Regions from separate parts of the Aeribacillus sp. FSL K6-8394 genome, predicted to be linked through region 2. Evidence: predicted binding sites of a transcription regulator. Region 2 holds the regulator's gene; the other holds the start of a gene.
What was found. The regulator NrdR, encoded in region 2, represses ribonucleotide reductase genes. The targets are predictions, from matches to a motif close to AACACNATATATNGTGTT.
Positions count from the first base shown of each region.

Region 1 (10,683 bases), 260 kb from region 2:
TTTTATCGAAGCGATGATTCAAATTGCTAAAGAAGCGGAGGAAGAACCGGAAATCGTTCAAGAAGCTCCTCATACAACAGTCGTCAAAAGGCTCGATGAAACACTCGCAGCAAGAAATCCGATATTAAAATATGAAAAAAAGTAAGGATTCGCGTTTTGCGAATCCTTATCTTTTATACTTCATTTTATTTCCCTTTTTTAATTTTTCCAGTCCACTTTTTAAAGCCGCCCTTTAAATAATAGAGCTCCTGATAGCCTTTTTTCTTCAGCATTTGTGCGGCTCGCCCGCTTCTTGCACTTGACTGGCAATATAAATAAACCGGTTTGTCTGGGCGGATTTCTTTATAGCGCTGTCTCAATTGGGAAAGGGGAATATTTCTTGCTCCTAAAATGTGGCCACCTTCAAATTCATTCGGCTCCCGCACATCGATGAGCTGCGCTTTCCGATAGCCGGCTTTAAATTCTTCCTCCGTTAATCCTTTCATAATCTTTTTTTGATATAAAAATGTGGCCAAAAAATAAATGATAATAGCTGCAAGAATGAGCAATGACCATTCCACGCTTGTTCGACTCCTTTTTATTTGTTTGAATTTATTTGTTTGAAGTTCATGTGAACATACATACGAATGTTGGACAACATTTATTATATAAAACAAGAATGGAAATGTCATTTCTTTTCGGGCGTTTTATTTAACAATATCCTCTTCATTTGATAGACTAAAAAAGCAAATATAAAATAAAGAGGGTTGCGATATGGGAAAAGAAATATGGAATTATATTGATTCTGGCTTTTCATCCCCTTTTTACAATATGGCTCTTGATGAAGCTTTATTGGACTGGCACAGTGAAGGAAAAATCGCTCCGACGATTCGTTTTTACGGATGGAATCCGCCGACATTATCCATCGGCTATTTTCAAAAGGTTGAAAAAGAAATTGATATGGATGCTGTAAGACGGCACGGCCTTGGCTTTGTACGAAGACCAACAGGCGGAAGGGGCGTGCTGCATGACAAGGAGCTTACATATAGTGTCATCGTATCCGAAGATCATCCGCGAATGCCCAAAACCGTGACAGAGGCTTATCGTGTAATTTCGGAAGGAATTTTGCATGGATTTCGCTTGTTAGGCTTAGACGCTCATTTTGCAATTCCAAGAACGGATGAAGAAAAACAGCATTTGAAAAATCCGCGGTCATCTGTATGCTTTGATGCACCGTCTTGGTATGAGCTGGTAGTTGAAGGAAGAAAAGTTGCCGGGAGTGCCCAAACTCGCCAGAAAGGCGTTATCCTGCAGCACGGCTCGATATTGCTAGATTTAGATGAAAAGCTGCTGTTCGACTTGTTTAAATATCCTAATGAGCGAGTCAGGGAAAGATTAGAGAAAAACTTTAAAAATAAAGCGGTGGCGATCAACGACCTTAGAGAAACTCCAGTCACAATGGAAGAGGCATGGAGCGCCTTTAAAAAAGGGTTTGAATACGGGCTTGATATTGAGTTGAGACCGTACCAATTGTCTAGCGAACAAGAAGAGTATGTGAAAAAACTGGCTAAAGAGAAATATGAAACTGAAGAATGGAATTTTAGAAGATGAAGCGGCGAACATGCCGTTTTTTGTATGATCAAAATGAAATGGATCGTTGCTTGTAAATCAAGGTGCCGATGTGTTTTCAAAAACTGCAACTGACAAATTTCTTCAAATACCGCCGGAATGATTCTAAGATCATTAAATTTCTTTTCCTTGCTTCTTTTTTTGGTTAGTTTTACATTTGACATTTTCATAATGTAGTGTATATCATACAATATATAGAGCAAACAAATGTTCTTTAGCACAATATATTGTTATTTTTTCGTTGATAATATCATCTAAATGTGGTAACGTATATCAAGTACGATATTTTTAAGGGAGTTGTGAATATGACAGTGGCGCTGAATGAGAAAATGAAAATTGATGTGGAGAAGCTGAATAAAGATATCAGCCTTTTCCCGCAGGTGCATCCGATTACGGAAGATATGAAAATCACGCACAAAGGTGTTTCGCGCCTTGTAATGCTGGACAGGTATTCATTTAAAGACACTGAAAAAATTACGCTATCTGAAGGCGATTTTGTAGTGCTGACGATCAAGGAAGATCCAAAATTTCCTGCAAGAGGGCTAGGCTACATTAAAGAAATTGATTGGGAAAATAAAAAGGCAAAGGTTCAGGTCGAAGAAGAGTTTCGTCATACTCTTGAAAAGCCTGAAGAACGGGAGACGGGAATCATCGTTCGCTCTTTAGATGTCATCGAAAAACCGCTTGAAATTTTTTATGAACAAATTGCCAAAAGAAATGCAACAGGTCTTGCTGCTGTTGAAAAAACAGAAGAAAAAAGAAAAGAATGGTTTGAAAAATTTTATCAAGAGCTCGTCAATCTGCATTTTATTCCGGCTGGCCGGGTTCTTTACGGCGCAGGAGCAGGAACCGAAGTGACGTATTTTAACTGCTATGTCATGCCCTTTGTAAAAGATTCCCGTGAAGGGATCTCTGAACACCGCAAACAAGTAATGGAAATTATGAGCCGCGGAGGCGGTGTCGGCACGAACGGTTCAACATTGAGACCAAGAAACACATTAGCTCGTGGTGTAAACGGCAAATCATCAGGATCTGTGTCGTGGCTGGATGACATTGCAAAATTAACCCATCTTGTTGAACAAGGTGGCTCACGGCGAGGAGCCCAAATGATTATGCTGGCCGACTGGCATCCTGACATCATTGAATTTATCGTTTCCAAAATGCAAAACCCGCGCATTTTGCGCTACTTAATTGAAAATACAAATGATGAAGGAATTAAGAAGGCGGCTGAAGACAAGCTCAAATTTGTTCCTCTTACACAGCAAGAGCGCGACATGTATCAAGGAATTGTCAACTTTAAAAATGTTCCGGGCAAAGGAGGCTTTTCAGACGCTGTTATTAGAGAGGCGGAATTAAAGCTTCGAGTCGGAGGAACATATACTGTTCATAATCCGGAATTTTTAACTGGCGCTAACATTTCTGTCTGTTTGACGAAAGAGTTTATGGAAGCAGTGGAAGAAGATCGGGAGTATGAGCTTCGCTTCCCAGATGTGGAAAGCTACAATGATGAAGAAATGAAGATTTACAATGAAGAATGGCATAAAGTTGGCGATGTGCGCGAGTGGGAGAAAATGGGGCATCGCGTGCGCGTGTACCGCAAAATTCGCGCAAGAGAGCTTTGGAAGCTGATTAACATTTGTGCAACCTATTCAGCGGAGCCAGGTATTTTCTTCATTGACAATGCCAATGATATGACGAACGCAAGAGCATACGGTCAAAAGGTTGTTGCAACAAATCCGTGCGGTGAACAGCCTCTTGCACCATATTCCGTCTGCAACTTAGCAGCAGTAAACTTGGCGAAGATGGTCGACAAGGAAAAGAAAGCTGTTGACTATGAAAAGCTCAAACGAACTGTGGAAATCGGCGTCAGAATGCAAGATAATGTCATTGATGCTACGCCTTATTTTCTCGAAGAAAACAAAAAGCAAGCGCTGGGTGAACGGCGCATCGGCTTAGGCGTTATGGGTTTGGCGGACTTGCTTATCTACTGCGAAAAAGAATATGGAGCAGAGGACGGCAACAAGCTTGTTGATGAAGTGTTTAAGGTAATTGCAACGACCGCATACCGGGCATCAATAGAACTGGCAAAAGAAAAAGGCAGCTTCCCGTTCCTAGTCGGCGAAACGGAGGAAGAGACGCAAAAATTAAGACAAGCCTTCATTAATACAGGATATATGAAAAAAATGCCGGAAGATATTCGCGAAAACATTTTAAAATATGGTATTCGCAACTCGCATTTGCTGACGGTAGCACCGACAGGATCAACTGGCACTATGGTTGGCGTTTCTACAGGTCTTGAGCCATATTTCTCCTTCTCGTACTACCGAAGCGGGCGTCTTGGCAAATTTATTGAAGTAAAAGCGGATATCGTTCAAGAATATTTAAACGAACATCCGGAAGCTGATCCGAATCATTTACCGCATTGGTTTGTGTCAGCGATGGACTTGTCGCCTGAAGCTCATGCCGATGTGCAATGTATCATTCAACGATGGGTCGATTCAAGCCTTTCCAAAACAGTAAATGCGCCGAAAGGCTATACAGTTGATCAAGTGCAAAAAGTATATGAGCGCCTATGGAAGGGCGGAGCAAAAGGCGGAACTGTTTATGTAGACGGAAGCCGTGATACCCAAGTCCTGACATTAAAAGCGGAAGAAAATGTATTGAATGACGACATTCCGGAATCGACGAAAGAAAATGAAGGTAAAGTTGTGTTAATGAACACTGTTCAAGATTTGCGCTCAACTGATGTCACATATGGCAACGAAGTCGGCAATACATGTCCTGTTTGCCGGGAAGGAAAGGTTCAAGAAATCGGCGGCTGCAATACTTGTACAAAATGCGGTGCCCAATTGAAATGTGGATTATAATAAAGCGGCAGACTTGTTCTGCTGCTTTATTCTTGTGCGCCCGGCATGGGTGTAATCTATAGGGTGAAAGTCCCGAGCTGCGAAGGCAGAAGTAGCAGTTAGCTTAACGCAAGGGTGTCCGTGGTGACGCGGAATCTGAAGGAAGCGAGCGGCAAACTTTAAGGTCTCTCGGAACACGAACTTCATATGAGGCTAGGTATCACTGGGTGAGTTTGCATGACAAAACAAAGCCCTTTCTGCCGAAGGTGATACAGAGTAAATGAAGCAGATGGATGGAAGGAAAGATTACACTCTTACCCGGGGAGGTCTGGCTGGCACGCCAAGTAACCTTGGTAACCTATCTAGTGATAGATAGCTGAACAGTCAGAAGTCAGCAGAGGTCATAGTATTAGTTGGTCTAGAACAACTAAGAAGGACCGAACAATTAAGAGAGAATAGCCCTTGGCATTCAGTGAGTCATGATGAACACAGAAAACGTAGTACCTCACTTGAGGGAGGAAGCGGTGAATCCCGTGGGAGACCTCTTGGAGGGTGGAGTGACCACTGGCATAAAGAGAACAGCTATTCACGGAAGTTATAAAGACTTGCGTCAATTATCTTAATTGAACCGCCGTATACGGAACCGTACGTACGGTGGTGTGAGAGGACGGGAGTTAATCGCTCCCTCCTACTCGATTGAAAACAAACTTCTAAACATCGTTTTCCCTTCTTAAAATGTAGTAACGGAATAGTAAGGAGGGAATGCTTTGAAAATTGACGGTGTTTTTTCTGGTGGAGGGATCAAAGGCTTCGCTTTTATTGGAGCATACAAGGCCTTGGAGGAAAAAGGATTTGAATTCGCCAGGGTTGCTGGCACGAGCGCCGGTTCGATCATTGCCGCTCTCATTGCAGCCGGCTACAAAAGTGATGAAATCCTTTCTTTGATGGACAGCTTAGAGCTGCGAAAGTTTTTAGATAAAAGAAAAGGAATTATGTCATTTATGCTCATGAAATGGATCAGTGTTTATTGGCGGATGGGACTATATAAAGGACAATTTTTAGAAGAATGGATGGAAGAAAAATTAAAAGCAAAAGGAGTTTCAACATTTGCAGATTTGCCGAAAGGAAAGCTTCGTGTGATTGCCTCCGACCTTACGAACGGAAAAATTGTTGTATTGCCGGACGATTTAAGCAAATATGGAATCAATCCTAATAGATTTTCTGTTGCAAAGGCAGTCAGAATGAGCTCATGCCTCCCGTATTTTTTTGAACCTGTCAAACTATGGACGAAGGATGGCGTCAGTATTGTTGTCGATGGAGGAGTGCTCAGCAATTTCCCGATTTGGCTTTTTGATGGAAAAATAAAAAAAAGACCGATCCTCGGTTTTCAGCTTAGCGCGCATATAGAGGAAAGGCCAAAAAATGAAATAAAAAACGCTTTATCAATGTTTCATGCGTTATTTGAAACGATGAAAGAAGCGCACGATGCAAGGCATATTGCTACAAGGCATGAACGCAGCATCGTTTTTATTCCGGTTGAAAATATTTTAACGACGGAATTTAAAATTACGAATGAGAAGAAACAGGAATTAATTCAGCTCGGCAAAGAAAAAACGGAAACCTTTTTAAAAAAGTGGTCCTATTAGAAAAGAGCTCTATTTTTCTTTTTTCCTTTTTTACCTTCGATGACTGTCAAATGATTGTTTTCTCTCCGCCTTTTAGCAGAGATAGCCGTTTTGTTTTTTTTGTGGAGTACGTGCTTTTGAGCATAATGTATCTTTTTGTCTTTAAATCTTTTTTTCGATCTTTTCGCAGCTTTTAAAAACTGTGAATACTCATTATTTGTACGTTTTTTCATCACTAAGCGATAAATGAGGATGATGATCCCGATGACAACCGCCCAAATAAACAATTTGAAAAAAGTCTTTGGATTGAAAAAGAGCATATAAATAAGCCCTAAACCTCCTAAAGTAGCGATAACGGCGAATACGGGATGGACGGGAAAACGATTCATCTAAAGGCCACCTCCATCAGTCATTTTCAAGAAAAAGAAAAGCTCTCGTTTATCAAATCAACCAATACGCTCCATTTTTTCCGTCTCTTCTTCCAATAAAAGCAGCTTTTGAAAGCTTGCAATCGCTACTTCCACTTGATCGTCTGTAGGTTCTTTTGTCGTCAGCAGCTGAAGCCATAGTCCTGGATAACCAAGATATTTTAAAACAGGCTTATGCCGCAGCTTATTTGTAAACTGCAATACTTCAAATGAAATGCCGAGAACAACCGGTATAAGAGCGATTCGGTCAACAACGCGAAGCCAAAGCGGGTCTGTCGGAACGAGCAGATACACAAATACTCCAACAATAACCGTAAACAAAATGAAACTGGAACCGCATCGATAATGAAGTCTTGATTGTTTTTGTACATTTTCAACAGTTAAAGCGAGCCCGTTTTCATAGGCGTTAATCACTTTATGCTCAGCCCCATGGTATTGAAAAACACGCTTTACTAAAGGAGTCATCGAGATGAAATAAATATAAGCAAGCAACAGCAAAAGCTTAAAAAAGCCTTCGAGCAAAATTTGCCCCACATCCGATGAGATGATCGGCCTGAACCATTCTGCGATAAACACTGGAATTAAAGTAAAGATAAATTTGCCAAGCAAAAATGACAGCACTCCGACAGCAGCAGCTCCTAAAATGAGTGAAAGCTTAGACTCTTTTTTTTCTTCTGACAATAATTTTTCATCATCGGCTGGATCAACATCGTATCGATCTGAAGAATAGCTTAAATGCTTGGAGCCGTTTGCGCTTGCTTCAATAATGGCGGCAATTCCGCGAATAAAAGGAATTTTTTTAAAGCGGGATAATATAGGATGTTTTTTTCGCGGCAATTGAAAAAAATCAATTGAATTGTCTTTTCTCCTGATCGCTGTGACGAAATGATGCTTCCCTCCAAACATAACTCCTTCAATTACCGCTTGCCCGCCATACATAGTCTTTTCGTTTTTCATGACGCACCAACCTGCCTATCTATATAATAAAAAAGCTATTGAAAAGTTTTATTTATTACTATTCTACAAAAAATTAGATGAAACCTCTAGGTTGGATGTGTCTTTTTTCCAATAGAGCGGCGTGAAAAACTTTATCATTATTTAGTATGAATGAAATAAATTTTTTTATACAAAAAATAAACTTTTCATGAAAAATTCATCAAGAAAAGAAAAGTGGACATATTAAAAAAGGGAGGTGGACGGATGCTTAACAGCGAAAAAAAGAATTCTACTGGTAAGGAAAAGAAAAAAGAACCATTCCGATCCTTTTTTCTGAAAATTGTTGTCATTGGTTTTACTGGCGGAGTATTATGGAGTTTGATAGGATATTTAGCGTATGTGTTGAACTTTACGAAAATCGGGCCAAATCGAGCTCTCATGTTATTTGCCTTTGATAATTGGAAGAACGGAGTCGCTGGGCATTTTGCGGGAGCTGCATTCATAGGCATCATTTCTATACTTACTGCATTTTTATATTATGTTCTGTTCAAAAAAGTTCGGTCAATATGGGGAGGCATTGTTTTCGGAGTCGCGCTGTGGGCCGTTGTTTTTTGCTGGCTGGGACCGGCTTTTCTAAAAATCGATCCGCTCGGTCGGCTTGGTACAAATACCATTGTCACCTCCATCTGCTTGTATGTGCTGTTTGGTGTTTTTGTCGGGTATTCCATTTCCTACGAATATGGGGAGCGTCAATCATAAACTAAATGATGAGATTATAGAACTGTGTCAGGGTCACAAGATCCAATCATAAACTAAATGATGAGAGATCAAGAATCTTATGGTAGAATGTTCATAATACTGGACATTCTTTTTTAATACATGATAGAAAGGTGTAATCGATGGAGAGAATACTTGTGATCAATGGCCCGAATTTAAATTATTTAGGCGTGAGGGAGCCGCATATTTACGGAAAAAAAACATTGGCAGATTTGGAAAATGAATTGAAATCTCTCGGTGAAAAAAAACAAGTTCAATTTTCTTTTTTTCAATCGAATCATGAAGGAGAGATTATCGATAAGCTTTATGAAGCCGATCAACAATTTGATGGAGTGATTTTAAATCCAGGAGCTTTTACTCATTACAGCTATGCGATACGGGATGCAATTGCCAGCATTTCAAAACCGGTAATTGAAGTCCATATCTCCAATACAAATCAACGGGAACCGTTCCGGCATCATTCTGTCACAGCACCGGTGACACAAGGGCAAATAATTGGCTTAGGGTTTTACGGCTATCAATTGGCAGCTTTATATTTACTACATTTGATCAGGGAGGAAACACATGAAGCTTGAAAAAGTTCGTTCACAAATGGAACAGTTAAATATTGACGGCATGCTCATTACAAACGAATATAACCGCCGCTATTTGACGGGATTTACAGGTACGGCCGGGGTCGCACTAGTGGCAAAAGAGGATGCATGCTTTATTACCGATTTCCGGTATGTAGAACAGTCAAAAAAACAAGTAAAGCATTTTAGAATTGTGCAGCATTCAGGATCGATTTTTGAAGAAGTCGCTGCGCAGGCGAAGAAAATGGGGATCAAAACGCTCGGGTTTGAGCAGGATCATCTTTCTTATTCAACATACACATCGTACAAGGATGTTTTAAAAGGGATTGAATTCGTTCCTGTCTCAAATATTGTGGAAAAGTTGCGCTTGATAAAGACTGATGAAGAGATTAAGATATTAAAGGAAGCCGCTGAAATCGTTGATGCTGCCTTTACACACATTTTACATATGATCCGTCCAGGTGTGAGAGAGATTGAACTAGCGAATGAGCTCGAATTTTTTATGCGAAAAAAAGGAGCAGCTTCCTCATCTTTCGATACGATTATCGCGTCAGGCTATCGGTCAGCCCTTCCCCATGGTGTAGCAAGTGAAAAACCAATTGAAAAGGGAGAGCTTGTAACGTTTGACTTTGGCGCCTATTATAAAGGATACTGTTCAGATATGACGCGGACAATTGCTGTTGGAGATCCTGGAGATGAAATGAAAGAAATTTATAACATCGTGCTTGAAGCACAAAAGAAAGGCGTGCGCGAAATCAAGTCTGGAATGACTGGAAGGGAAGCGGATGCTGTTACACGTACCTACATTGAGGATAAAGGGTACGGGGAATATTTCGGTCATTCAACTGGACATGGAATCGGACTTGAAATCCATGAAGGACCGACACTATCAGCTCGCTCTGATACCGTTCTTCAGCCAGGCATGGTGGTCACGGTTGAACCTGGTATATACCTTCCAGGAAAAGGCGGGGTAAGAATTGAGGATGATATTTTGATCACTGAGCACGGAAATGAAGTGTTGACTCATTCGAAGAAAGAGCTCATCATTCTCTAGCGAGTGCTCCAAACAATGTTGTTAAAGAAAATGTAATAGGAGGACCAAATATGATTTCTGTAAATGATTTTCGTACAGGTTTAACGATTGAAGTCGATGGGGGGATTTGGCGCGTTCTTGAATTCCAGCATGTAAAGCCTGGTAAAGGGGCGGCGTTCGTTCGTTCAAAATTGCGCAACCTTCGGACAGGTGCCATCCAAGAAAAAACGTTTCGGGCTGGCGAAAAAGTAGCACGTGCTCAAATTGACACCCGGAAAATGCAATATTTGTATGCAAATGGCGATCAGCACGTTTTCATGGACACAGAATCGTATGAACAAATTGAGCTTACTTCAAAACAAATTGAATATGAGTTGAAGTTTTTGAAAGAAAATATGGAAGTATACATCATGATGTATCAAGGCGAAACAATCGGAATTGAGCTTCCGAACACGGTTGAATTAACTGTTACGGAAACAGAACCTGGCATTAAAGGGGACACTGCATCAGGCGGCTCTAAACCGGCTACGCTTGAAACAGGGCTTGTCGTGCAAGTGCCGTTTTTCGTTAATGAAGGGGACGTTATTATCGTCAATACTTCTGACGGTTCTTATGTTTCCCGTGCGTAATTATTCTTAAAAAAAATAATGAAAAAAGACAAAGAAAACGAAAAGACCCGCAGAATTCATAACTGATTTCTGTGGGTTATTTTTTTGAAAAGAAAGATTTTATAGCTATTTTCGTAATCGTTTATAAAAGATGAGAATACACAAGCTTTCCAACCTGGCCTTTTTTTGAACAGGATTCAATTACAGCTTGTCCACCTTTAATGATCCATCCACGCTTTTTTCTTTTTCC
Region 1 is NZ_JBBPAA010000001.1:1,523,883-1,534,565, reverse strand. Features, by position in the region: gene gcvPB (aminomethyl-transferring glycine dehydrogenase subunit GcvPB) at 1-145, shown strand, start outside; gene NSR00_RS07220 (rhodanese-like domain-containing protein) at 186-560, opposite strand; gene NSR00_RS07215 (lipoate--protein ligase family protein) at 754-1,590, shown strand; gene NSR00_RS07210 (vitamin B12-dependent ribonucleotide reductase) at 1,914-4,475, shown strand; gene NSR00_RS07205 (patatin-like phospholipase family protein) at 5,222-6,100, shown strand; gene NSR00_RS07200 (SA1362 family protein) at 6,097-6,468, opposite strand; gene NSR00_RS07195 (DUF1385 domain-containing protein) at 6,526-7,464, opposite strand; gene NSR00_RS07190 (YqhR family membrane protein) at 7,708-8,202, shown strand; gene aroQ (type II 3-dehydroquinate dehydratase) at 8,343-8,795, shown strand; gene NSR00_RS07180 (M24 family metallopeptidase) at 8,785-9,846, shown strand; gene efp (elongation factor P) at 9,897-10,454, shown strand.
Region 1: the regulator NrdR is predicted to act here: its motif matches at 1,825-1,842, upstream of NSR00_RS07210 (vitamin B12-dependent ribonucleotide reductase).

Region 2 (10,683 bases):
GCTGCTTGGAATCGCTCTTTCGCTCGATTCATTCGGAGCAGGAATCGGTGCGGCTTTAGCAGGGTATGAACCTTTTTTAACAGCTATTTTCGTCACTTGTATGAGCACGCTGTTTGTTTATATTGGAATGAAATCCGGCCGATTTGCTTCATCCTATTCGTTTTTTGAAAAGTTTTCATTTATCCCGGGTTTATTATTAATAATGATCGGTGTTTGGGCCATGTAAGGATAAAGGAGAATGATGATATGACAATGATTATTGGATTAACTGGAGGCATAGCAAGCGGAAAAAGCACTGTGTCTGAAATGCTTAAAAAAAGAGGCATTCCAGTTATTGACGCAGATCTAATTGCAAGAGAAGTGGTAGAAGTCGGCAAAAAAGCATATACAGAGATCGTAAATGCTTTCGGAAAAGAAATATTAAACGAAGACTTAACGATCAACCGAGCTCGATTAGGCTCCATTGTATTTCAAAACGAAGATAAGCGGGAGAAGCTAAACAGTATTGTACATCCTGAGGTCAGGCTGGGAATGAAAAGGCGACAGGAACAATTGATCTCAGAAGGTGCGAAAGCAGTAGTTCTCGATATTCCCCTTCTATTTGAAAGCAATTTGAAGCATTTAGTGGATAAAGTGATTGTTGTTTATACGGAAGAAAAAAATCAACTGGAACGATTAATGAAAAGGAATAATTTTTCGAAGGAAGAAGCTTTATCACGCATCAATGCACAAATGCCTTTGAAAGAAAAAGTAAAATTTGCCGATGCAGTGATCAATAATGATGGAACATTAGAAGAAACGGAACAGCAATTGGAAAACATTCTCATGAATTGGGGAATTGGTTAATCCGCTCGTGAATAGAGCGGTTTTTTTTATTTTTAGTATATATTTTTTAAGAAACGATTAAAATAATTGTTTCGTTATTTTATAAATATGATATACTAATTAACAGAATAGGAGATAAAAAGTGTAACATAATGCCGGAAGGGGATATTCACATGAGTGCTAAGGTTGCCATTAACGGTTTCGGCCGAATTGGCCGAATGGTATTCAGAAAAGCAATTTTAGAAGGAGATTTGAATATCGTAGCAATCAATGCAAGCTATCCAGCAGAAACATTGGCTCATTTAATTAAATACGATACAAACCATGGGAAATTTGAAGGAGAAGTCATTCCAAAAGAAGATCATTTAATTGTAAATGGCCATAAAGTGCTTCTTTTGAACAATCGAAATCCTATTGAACTTCCCTGGAAAGATCTAGATGTGGACATAGTGATTGAAGCGACAGGAAAATTCAACTCCCGTGAAAAAGCGATGATGCATGTTGAGGCAGGGGCGAAGAAAGTCATTTTAACAGCACCTGGAAAAAATGAAGATGTAACGATTGTTATCGGTGTAAACGAAGAACAATATGATCCTGACAACCATGTCATTATTTCGAATGCTTCTTGCACAACAAACTGTCTAGCGCCTGTTGCAAAAGTTCTTGATGAACAGTTTGGCATTGAATATGGTTTAATGACTACTGTCCACGCATATACGAACGATCAAAGAAATATTGATAATCCGCATAAAGATTTAAGAAGAGCGCGAGCATGCGCCCAATCAATCATTCCGACAACTACCGGTGCAGCAAAAGCGATCGGCTTAGTTTTACCGCAATTAAAAGGAAAATTGCACGGTCTTGCATTAAGAGTGCCTACACCAAACGTCTCCCTCGTAGACTTTGTTGTAGATCTAAAACGCGATGTGACCGTTGAAGAGGTAAATGAAGCGTTTATCCAAGCTTCTCAAGGAAAGCTGAAGGGGATATTAGATTTTTCTTCAGAACCGCTCGTATCAGTTGACTACAACACAAACCCGCACTCTGCTATTGTCGACGGTTTAACGACAATGGTTATGGGAACAAGAAAGGTAAAAGTGCTTGCATGGTATGATAATGAATGGGGCTACTCTTGCCGCGTTGTGGATTTAGCAAAACTTGTAGCAAGCAAATTGAATAAATTGGCCGCAGCTGTATAAAATGATGGGAGGGTTGATCTTTACAAAGATTGACCCTCTTCTTCTTTTTGTTTGGATACTTTTTTCAGCGCAAAATTTTTGACAAAGTATGTTGCAAAAACAAATCAAACCATATATACTATTTTTCGTGAACTTCTTAAACGCAAGGTAATGTGGCTACTTAAAGGGTTAGGACCTCTTTGGACTAACTTTCCCCCGTGGTAGTTAAACATACCAGAGTGCGAAGAATTCATAAAAATTTATAAAGGGGGATCCATGGCTATGGAAACAATGGGACGTCACGTTATCTCTGAGCTGTGGGGATGCGACTTTGATAAGTTGAATGACTTGGAATTTATTGAAAAAACGTTTGTAAATGCAGCATTAAAATCAGGTGCTGAAATCCGGGAGGTTGCGTTTCATAAGTTTGCGCCTCAGGGTGTAAGCGGAGTTGTGATCATCTCAGAGTCACACCTAACAATTCATAGTTTTCCAGAGCATGGATATGCTAGCATTGATGTGTACACTTGCGGTGATTTAAATCCAAATATTGCAGCGGATTACATTTCTGAAGCTTTAGGTGCTCAAACGCGTGAAAATATTGAAATTCCTCGCGGTATGGGTCCTGTTCAAATCAAACAGGGTCAAGCAAAAGCACTTTAAAGTGAAAACAGAATAAAATTTGAATGGAAATGCAAAGAGGTGTCAGCTTTTTACTGCACCTCTTTTTATATTATAATTAAGAATAATATTTCATATTGAATGGTATTTAGAGGCATCTTATTTGCGGCCTCAAAGGACCGAGTTATTCTACCCCCTGCAAAGCCGTTATGAAAAAGAGGCTTTGATGTTTTTAAAATCATTCATGGTAGTGATGCAAAAATAAAAAAGCTTTTATTGGCATGGCTGCCATCACTGTTTGGCGGTTCGAACATCATTTGATTGGACCGGACTGACAGAAATCCATTTCATTCAGTCGAATTATCTATAACAAAAATACAAGAGCTTGAAAGTTTCTTGTCTGATCCAATGCTATTTAATAAGATGTAGGTAGAGCTTTTTTGATTTAGTTAAAAAGATTGGAGCTGGTGATATGAAATGCCCTTCCTGCCACCATTTTGGAACACGTGTTTTAGATTCGCGTCCAGTCGATGAAGGGAGATCAATTCGGAGGCGAAGGGAATGTGAGGAATGTCAATATCGGTTCACAACGTTTGAAAAAGTGGAAGAAATTCCGCTCATCGTTGTGAAAAAGGAAGGAACACGTGAAGAGTTCAGCAGGGAAAAAGTTTTGCGCGGGATGATTAAAGCTTGTGAGAAAAGACCGGTTTCTTTAAAAAAATTGGAAGATGCTGCGCATGATATTGAAAAAGAACTAAGAAATCTAGGTACATCGGAAATATCAAGCGAAACGATCGGCGAAATGGTGATGGACAGACTAGCCGAAATTGATGAAGTCGCATACGTTCGATTTGCTTCTGTTTACAGGCAATTTAAAGATATAAATGTCTTTATTGAGGAATTGAAAGAACTGATCAAAAAAGAACGTTCATAAAGAGCTGCGAGATTATGACATGCTATTTGGGAAGGTTTTGAAAAAATGATTGGACATCATCACTGGAAAGAGCTGCTGCCTGTTGATCGCTACGTTGTGAAATGTACGAGCAGTTTGATTCATGAATTTGACCGAAAAGTTCTTACATTACTATACCAGCCTTTAATCGGGCCAAGAACGTTAAACTTATACATGACGCTTTGGAGCGAGCTTGAACAAAACCGTCTTTGGGGGACGGAATCGACCCACCATTTTTTAATGGCTGTTACTCAATCCCCATTAAATGAAATTTATCATGACCGTTTGAAATTAGAAGGAATAGGTCTTTTAAAAACATACCTTGTCGATGAAAGCGAACCGAAAAAATATATTTATGAACTTCAACGACCTCTTTCCCCCAAACAATTTTTTTATGATGGAATGTTGAACATATATTTATATAACAGAGTTGGAAAAACGGTGTACCAAAGATTGAAAAGCTATTTTTCCGATAAATCGGTTGATAGCAACGCCAAAGATGTGACAAGATCATTTCATGAAGTATACCAATCGATCCACCCATCTGAGCTTTCAGCCAATATTGCAATGGAACCCGAGGAAAACGATCAGGAGCTTTTTGATCATGCGCCTGGAGAACCGATTTCGATTCAAAACCAGTCCTTTGATTTTCAATTGTTTTATGCCGGTTTATCAGAGCATATTGTGCCCAAAAAAGCGATCACGCCTGCGGTTAAGGAAGCTGTTGAGAAATTAGCATATGTTTATGGAATTGATCCAATTGAAATGAAAAATCTGGTCATCCGTTCTTTGGATCATGATGAGCAAATTAATTTAGACGAGCTGCGAAAATGGGCGAGGGATTGGTATAAGCTGAATCACGGCAACCGTCTTCCAGAGCTTGTTGATAGGCTTCAGCCTTTGAATCAGCGGGTGAAAGACGAAGAAATTGAACAGTCAAAAGATAAGGAATTAATTCGACAGCTTGAATCCATCTCTCCAAGACAGTTTCTAAAAGATATTTCAGGCGGTATTGAACCGTCCGCAGCGGATTTGAAAATTATTGAAGATGTCATGTTTCAGCAAAAGCTGCTTCCCGGAGTTGTCAACGTTTTAATTTATTATGTCCTGCTAAAAACAAATATGAAATTGTCAAGAGCGTATGTTGAGAAAATTGCCAGCCACTGGGCTCGATTAGGAATTAAAACTGTGAAGGATGCAGTGGATGTGGCGAAAAAAGAACATAAGAAATATTTAACTTGGGCGGAAACAAAGGATAAGAAGACTGACAGCAAAAAAATCGTTCGAAAAGAAAAACTCCCTTCATGGCTTTTGGAAAACGAAAATCAACAGGTAGAAAACATCGATCCGGAAGCGTTTGAAAAAGAAAAACAAAAGCTGCAGGAGCGGATTAAAAAATATAAAAATAAACAGAAGGACTAGGCGAAAGGAGGGAGGAAGATGGAATCCCTGCAAAATCATTTAAAACAATTCATGAACAGCAAAGGGTTTCGGGAAACGTATTTGAACTTGAAACAGCAAATAAAATCGGACAAAGATGTCAGGTTATTTTTAGAAAAGCATAAAGATCAAATCGATGAAAATATGATTGACCGCAGTTTAGGCAAACTGTATGAATTTGTAACGCAGAGCAAGTTTTGCCGTGAATGTCGAAATTTAGATGAGTGCAAAAATATTTTAAAAGGATATCACCCTACATTAATTATTGAAAGAAAAACAATCGACCTGAAATATGATAAATGCCCGAGAAAAGAAGCATATGATGCTCGAAAAAAACAAGAATCGCTCATTAAATGCATGTATGTACCAAAGGAAATCCTCAATGCACACCTTGAGGATATTGATTTAAACGAACCGAACCGTCTGAAGGCAGTGTCTCTCGTGCAAGATTTTGTTGAGCAATACGGTCAAAATGATCGGTTAAAAGGATTGTATTTATACGGTTCTTTCGGCGTGGGAAAGACATTTATTCTTGGAGCGATCGCGAATGAGCTGGCGGAAAAAGGCGTTCCTTCCATGCTTGTATATGTTCCGGAGTTTGTCAGGGAGTTAAAAAGCGCTCTTCAAGATCATTCACTGAATGAAAAGATTGATGCGGTTAAAAAAATTCCGGTATTAATGCTTGATGATATTGGTGCTGAATCGATGTCGAGCTGGATGAGAGACGACATTTTAGGTTCGATTCTCCAATTCCGCATGCTTGAAAATTTACCGACCTTTTTTACATCCAACTTTAATTTTAGCGAATTGGAACACCACCTGACTTATTCACAAAAAGGCGAAATAGAACAGTTAAAGGCAAAAAGAATTATGGAAAGGATTCGTTTTTTGGCCATTCCCGTGGAATTGAAAGGAAAAAATCGCAGACAAGAATAGCCGCTGGACAGCAAACACTTCTAAATAATGCCATCCCCCCATATATATAGAAACAGGACTTGCTATATAAAGGGGGGGATCTTTTTTTGCTGGAAATAACTTTTCAAACGGAAAAAGAAGCTTCTTATCTGCATCAATTGCTTAATACAGAGAAGGAAAACTTTGATTTCCAAGCAGCCTTGCTGAACGGCACAGTATTAACATGTGAAACAGATGATTGGGAAACATTTATATCTGATGTGCTCGTACCATCATTTGTTGATTTTTTTCTAAATGTGAAAGAGCCCCGTCTCCTTCTTTTTATAATTGAAAAACAATTTTATTTTGAGGATGAAGATGAAAAACAGCAAATTTTACATATTGCTCAATCGATCTTGGAAGGAGAGCGGGCGGAAATTCCAATGATCAAACATTTTGAGCCGAGGGAAAACTTAATTATTTCTGCTTTAACGAATTTCCTTCGGCCAAACCAATCTTTTTCTATAGAATCATTTATTCAGTTCCGCTTGTCTGATTATTTATCAAGACTTTCGGAATATGTCGGTCTCTCCATTGAAGAGTATAAAATGGAGCAGGAATACCAAAATTTTATTCAAAGCTTGCGGGAATATGTTCTCAATAAAAAACCGAAATTATCAACGATTCATATTTTGCATGATACTTCCTTTCAAGTGTTTAATGAAAAGTTCATCGAAATAAAAGAGCTGGAATTGAAAAAGTGGATTGATCGGGAATTTATTTATCGCCACCCGATGTATATTGATTCCCATTTGCTGGCCCCGCTTGTATCCATTGCTCCTTTAGAAATTTATATATACTCCGATCAACAGGAGGAAGCAATGATTCAAACGATCCAAAACATCTTTCAGGAACGGGTTCGATTTTTTTCAAGGGCTAGCTTTCAAAAACGATAAGTTTCTTTCAGTACTCCTTGATTTTTGGTGGCGAATCAGTCTATAATACGGTTGAAATCATTCATCACGAAAAGGTTATGATGAGGACACGGGAGTATTATCACAGTTCAAAGAGAGGGAAGGCACAGGCTGAAACCTTCCTAACTCGTGTAATGCTCTTACCACCTCTAAACTTCAGCTGTGAACGGCTTTTGCCAAGTAATAGCTGGCGGATTGCTCCGTTATCAAAATGAGCCGCTCAAAGTTTTGAGCGGGAACTAGGGTGGAACCACGGGTTTTACATACAACACTCGTCCCTTCTTTTAGGGACGGGTGTTTATTTTTGCAAGAAAAAACAAAGGAGGAAAGAAGATGAAAGAAGCCATTAAAATTACTTTTCCAGACGGTTCTGTAAAAGAATTTCCGTACGGAACAACAACGGAAGAAATCGCTGCATCCATCAGCCCTGGATTAAAGAAAAAAGCCATTGCAGGTAAAATAAATGGAAAGCTTATTGACTTAAAAACCCCGATTGAACAAGACGGCCATATTGAAATTTTGACGCCTGATACAAAAGAAGCGTTAGAAATTTTACGACATAGTACAGCACATTTAATGGCGCAAGCGATTAAACGGCTTTACCCAAATGTAAAATTGGGAGTTGGGCCCGTCATTGAAAACGGTTTTTATTATGATATCGATATGGATGAAGCGATCTCTCACGAAGATTTGCCTAAAATCGAAAAAGAAATGAAAAAAATTGTCGGCGAAAATTTGCCGGTTATTCGTAAAGAAGTAAGCCGCGATGAAGCAAAAAAAATGTATGAGGAAATCGGCGACCATTTAAAGCTTGAGCTTATCGATGATATTCCGGAAGGCGAAATCATTTCCATATATGAGCAAGGAGAATTTTTCGATCTATGCCGAGGAGTCCACGTTCCTTCTACCGGAAAAATAAAGGAATTTAAATTGCTCAGCGTAGCCGGCGCCTACTGGCGTGGAGACAGCAAAAACAAAATGCTTCAACGCATATACGGTACAGCATTTTTTACAAAAGAAGAGCTTAAAGAACATCTCCGCATGCTTGAAGAAGCGAAAGAGCGGGATCATCGCAAGCTTGGAAAAGAATTAAACCTGTTTACCACTTCTCAAAAGGTTGGACAAGGCTTGCCGCTTTGGCTGCCAAAAGGTGCAACTATCCGCCGGATTATCGAACGCTATATTGTTGATAAAGAAATTAAACTCGGATACCAGCATGTATACACACCTGTTCTCGGCAGCGTCGATCTTTATAAAGCTTCCGGCCATTGGGACCATTATCAAGATGATATGTTTCCGCCAATGAAGATGGATAACGAAGAGCTTGTATTGCGTCCGATGAACTGCCCGCATCATATGATGATTTACAAAAATGAAATTCACAGCTATCGGGAATTGCCGATCCGCATTGCAGAACTTGGAACAATGCACAGATACGAAATGTCAGGGGCATTGACAGGGCTGCAGCGTGTTCGCGGGATGACGTTGAACGATGCGCATATTTTCGTGCGGCCGGATCAAATTAAAGACGAATTCATCCGAGTTGTCCGCCTTATTGAAGAGGTATACGAGGATTTTGGTATAAAAGATTATTCGTTCCGATTATCTTACCGCGATCCTGAGGATAAAGAAAAATATTATGATGATGATGAAATGTGGGAAAAGGCCCAGTCGATGCTGAAAGCCGCAATGGACGAACTCGGGCTGGATTATTATGAAGCGGAAGGTGAAGCGGCATTTTACGGACCGAAATTGGATGTACAAGTGCGGACGGCTTTAGGAAAAGATGAAACATTATCGACTGTTCAGCTAGATTTTCTCCTTCCGGAACGGCTTGATTTAACATATGTTGGCGAAGACGGCAAACATCATCGGCCAGTTGTTATTCACCGCGGAGTTGTTTCAACGATGGAACGGTTTGTTGCCTTCTTAATTGAGGAATATAAAGGCGCCTTCCCAACTTGGCTTGCACCTGTGCAAGTGAAAGTCATCCCTGTTTCGCCGGAAGTGCATCTTGATTATGCCAAAACAGTAGAACAGCGTCTTCAGCAAGAAGGCTTGCGTGTTGAAGTCGATATTCGGGATGAAAAAATCGGCTATAAAATTCGTGAGGCACAAATGCAAAAAATCCCGTACATGGTCGTTGTCGGTGATCAAGAAGCAGAAAATGAGACGGTCAATGTCAGAAAGTATGGAGAACAAAAATCAGAATCCATGCCGCTGGAGACATTTGCTGTATCTGTTGGAAAAGAAGGGAGAAAATAAGGAAATCGGCGTTTGCTGATTTCCTTTTTTTGAAACATAAGCGAGGGGTGTACGGATGGAAATAGTAGGAATTGATGCAGGGGGAAGTTTATTAAAAATTGCTTATGTCGAACATGGGCGATATCGGTATAAATGGTTTCCAATTGATGAAATGGATCAAGCTCTTTCTTGGATGAAGAGATTGAAGCCGGCTGCCCGCTATAGAATAACAGGAGGCAAAGCTGCAAAAGTAAAAGAAAAATTGACCGGAGCTGATGTGACCTTTATTCCAGAATTTGATTCAGTTTGTATAGGAACAAGAGAGCTTTTAGTAGAAGAAGGAAAGGAGCCAAAGAGCGATTTTTTAATCGTCAGCATCGGAACGGGAACATCTTTTTTCCTTATGAAGGGCGAGCGTTATGAGCGTTTGCTTGGTAGCGGTATCGGCGGCGGTGTTATTTCCGGTTTAAGCCGGCTCATTTTGCAGGAGAGCAATTTTTATCAAATCGTTGATTTGGCGAAAAAAGGTGATCGAAGCCATGTTGATTTGTTGGTAAAAGATTTGTATGGAGAAGAGGCTCCTCCAATTTTAGGAGATTTAACCGCTGCTAATTTTGGCAATCCGGATTTATCGAGAGCACGGAAAAAAGATGCTGCTACAGCGTTATTTCAATTGATTGGTGAAACGATCGTTCTTTTGGCAAAGCAATGTGCCGAGCTTCATCAAGTGGACACGTGTGTCTATGTTGGAGCTGCAATTTCGCAAAACCCTCCTTTACAACAAATCATCCAAAGCTTTGATTCCATGACAGGTCTGCAATGCATATTTTTATCAAACGGTTCTTTTACCGGAGCATTGGGAGCTATTTTATATCAATAATGTTTAAAACAATGGAGGAATTATTTTTCTTCAAGCTCAGAAATATCTACAACCGTACGTTCTTTAAACGGACCTCTTACATGAACGGTTGCTGTTTTTCCATCTTCATTTAGCTGATCAATCCAAACGGAAGCTCCGTTATAGAGAACTTCAATATCAGCCGGCGAGGATAAAATTTGTTTTACGCGGTTTGCATCCATTTCGATCACTCCAATAGTTATATGATATATTGATTATCATGTCCACTCCATTCCGATTTATGTATGTTCATTCAAATATAGACTCTTGCATTTTCTGTTTGAATAGTTTAAAATGGTATCGTTTTTGAAGAAATGTTGTTTTGACAAAGCTGCTTTGCCATGGTAGAATATTATAGTCAAGGAGAACAAGTAGAAGCACCCGCTTCTCACCTGATTGACGCACATCGTTGCTGTTGACAGGTTTATACATTGGACAAAAAGTTCGTGTATTCAACGTGTGGGTGCAGTGTGCGTCTACGCGTTTTTTATTTGCATAAACGAATGTATAAGCTCTGTCAAGGCGAACGTGCACTTTGTTTATAAAATCTTGGAGGTGGCTCATTATTAGCAAAGATATGTTAGTAAACGAGGGCATCCGCGCTCGTGAAGTTCGACTGGTCGATCAAAACGGTAATCAGTTAGGCATTAAATCACG
Region 2 is NZ_JBBPAA010000001.1:1,787,860-1,798,542, reverse strand. Features, by position in the region: gene ytaF (sporulation membrane protein YtaF) at 1-226, shown strand, start outside; gene coaE (dephospho-CoA kinase) at 247-846, shown strand; gene NSR00_RS08520 (glyceraldehyde-3-phosphate dehydrogenase) at 999-2,024, shown strand; gene speD (adenosylmethionine decarboxylase) at 2,286-2,666, shown strand; gene nrdR (transcriptional regulator NrdR) at 3,097-3,558, shown strand; gene NSR00_RS08505 (replication initiation and membrane attachment family protein) at 3,604-4,998, shown strand; gene dnaI (primosomal protein DnaI) at 5,017-5,952, shown strand; gene ytxC (putative sporulation protein YtxC) at 6,039-6,866, shown strand; T-box leader at 6,935-7,167, shown strand; gene thrS (threonine--tRNA ligase) at 7,218-9,149, shown strand; gene coaW (type II pantothenate kinase) at 9,205-10,008, shown strand; gene NSR00_RS08480 (H-type small acid-soluble spore protein) at 10,029-10,208, opposite strand; ribosomal protein L20 leader region at 10,390-10,520, shown strand; gene infC (translation initiation factor IF-3) at 10,589-10,683, shown strand, end outside.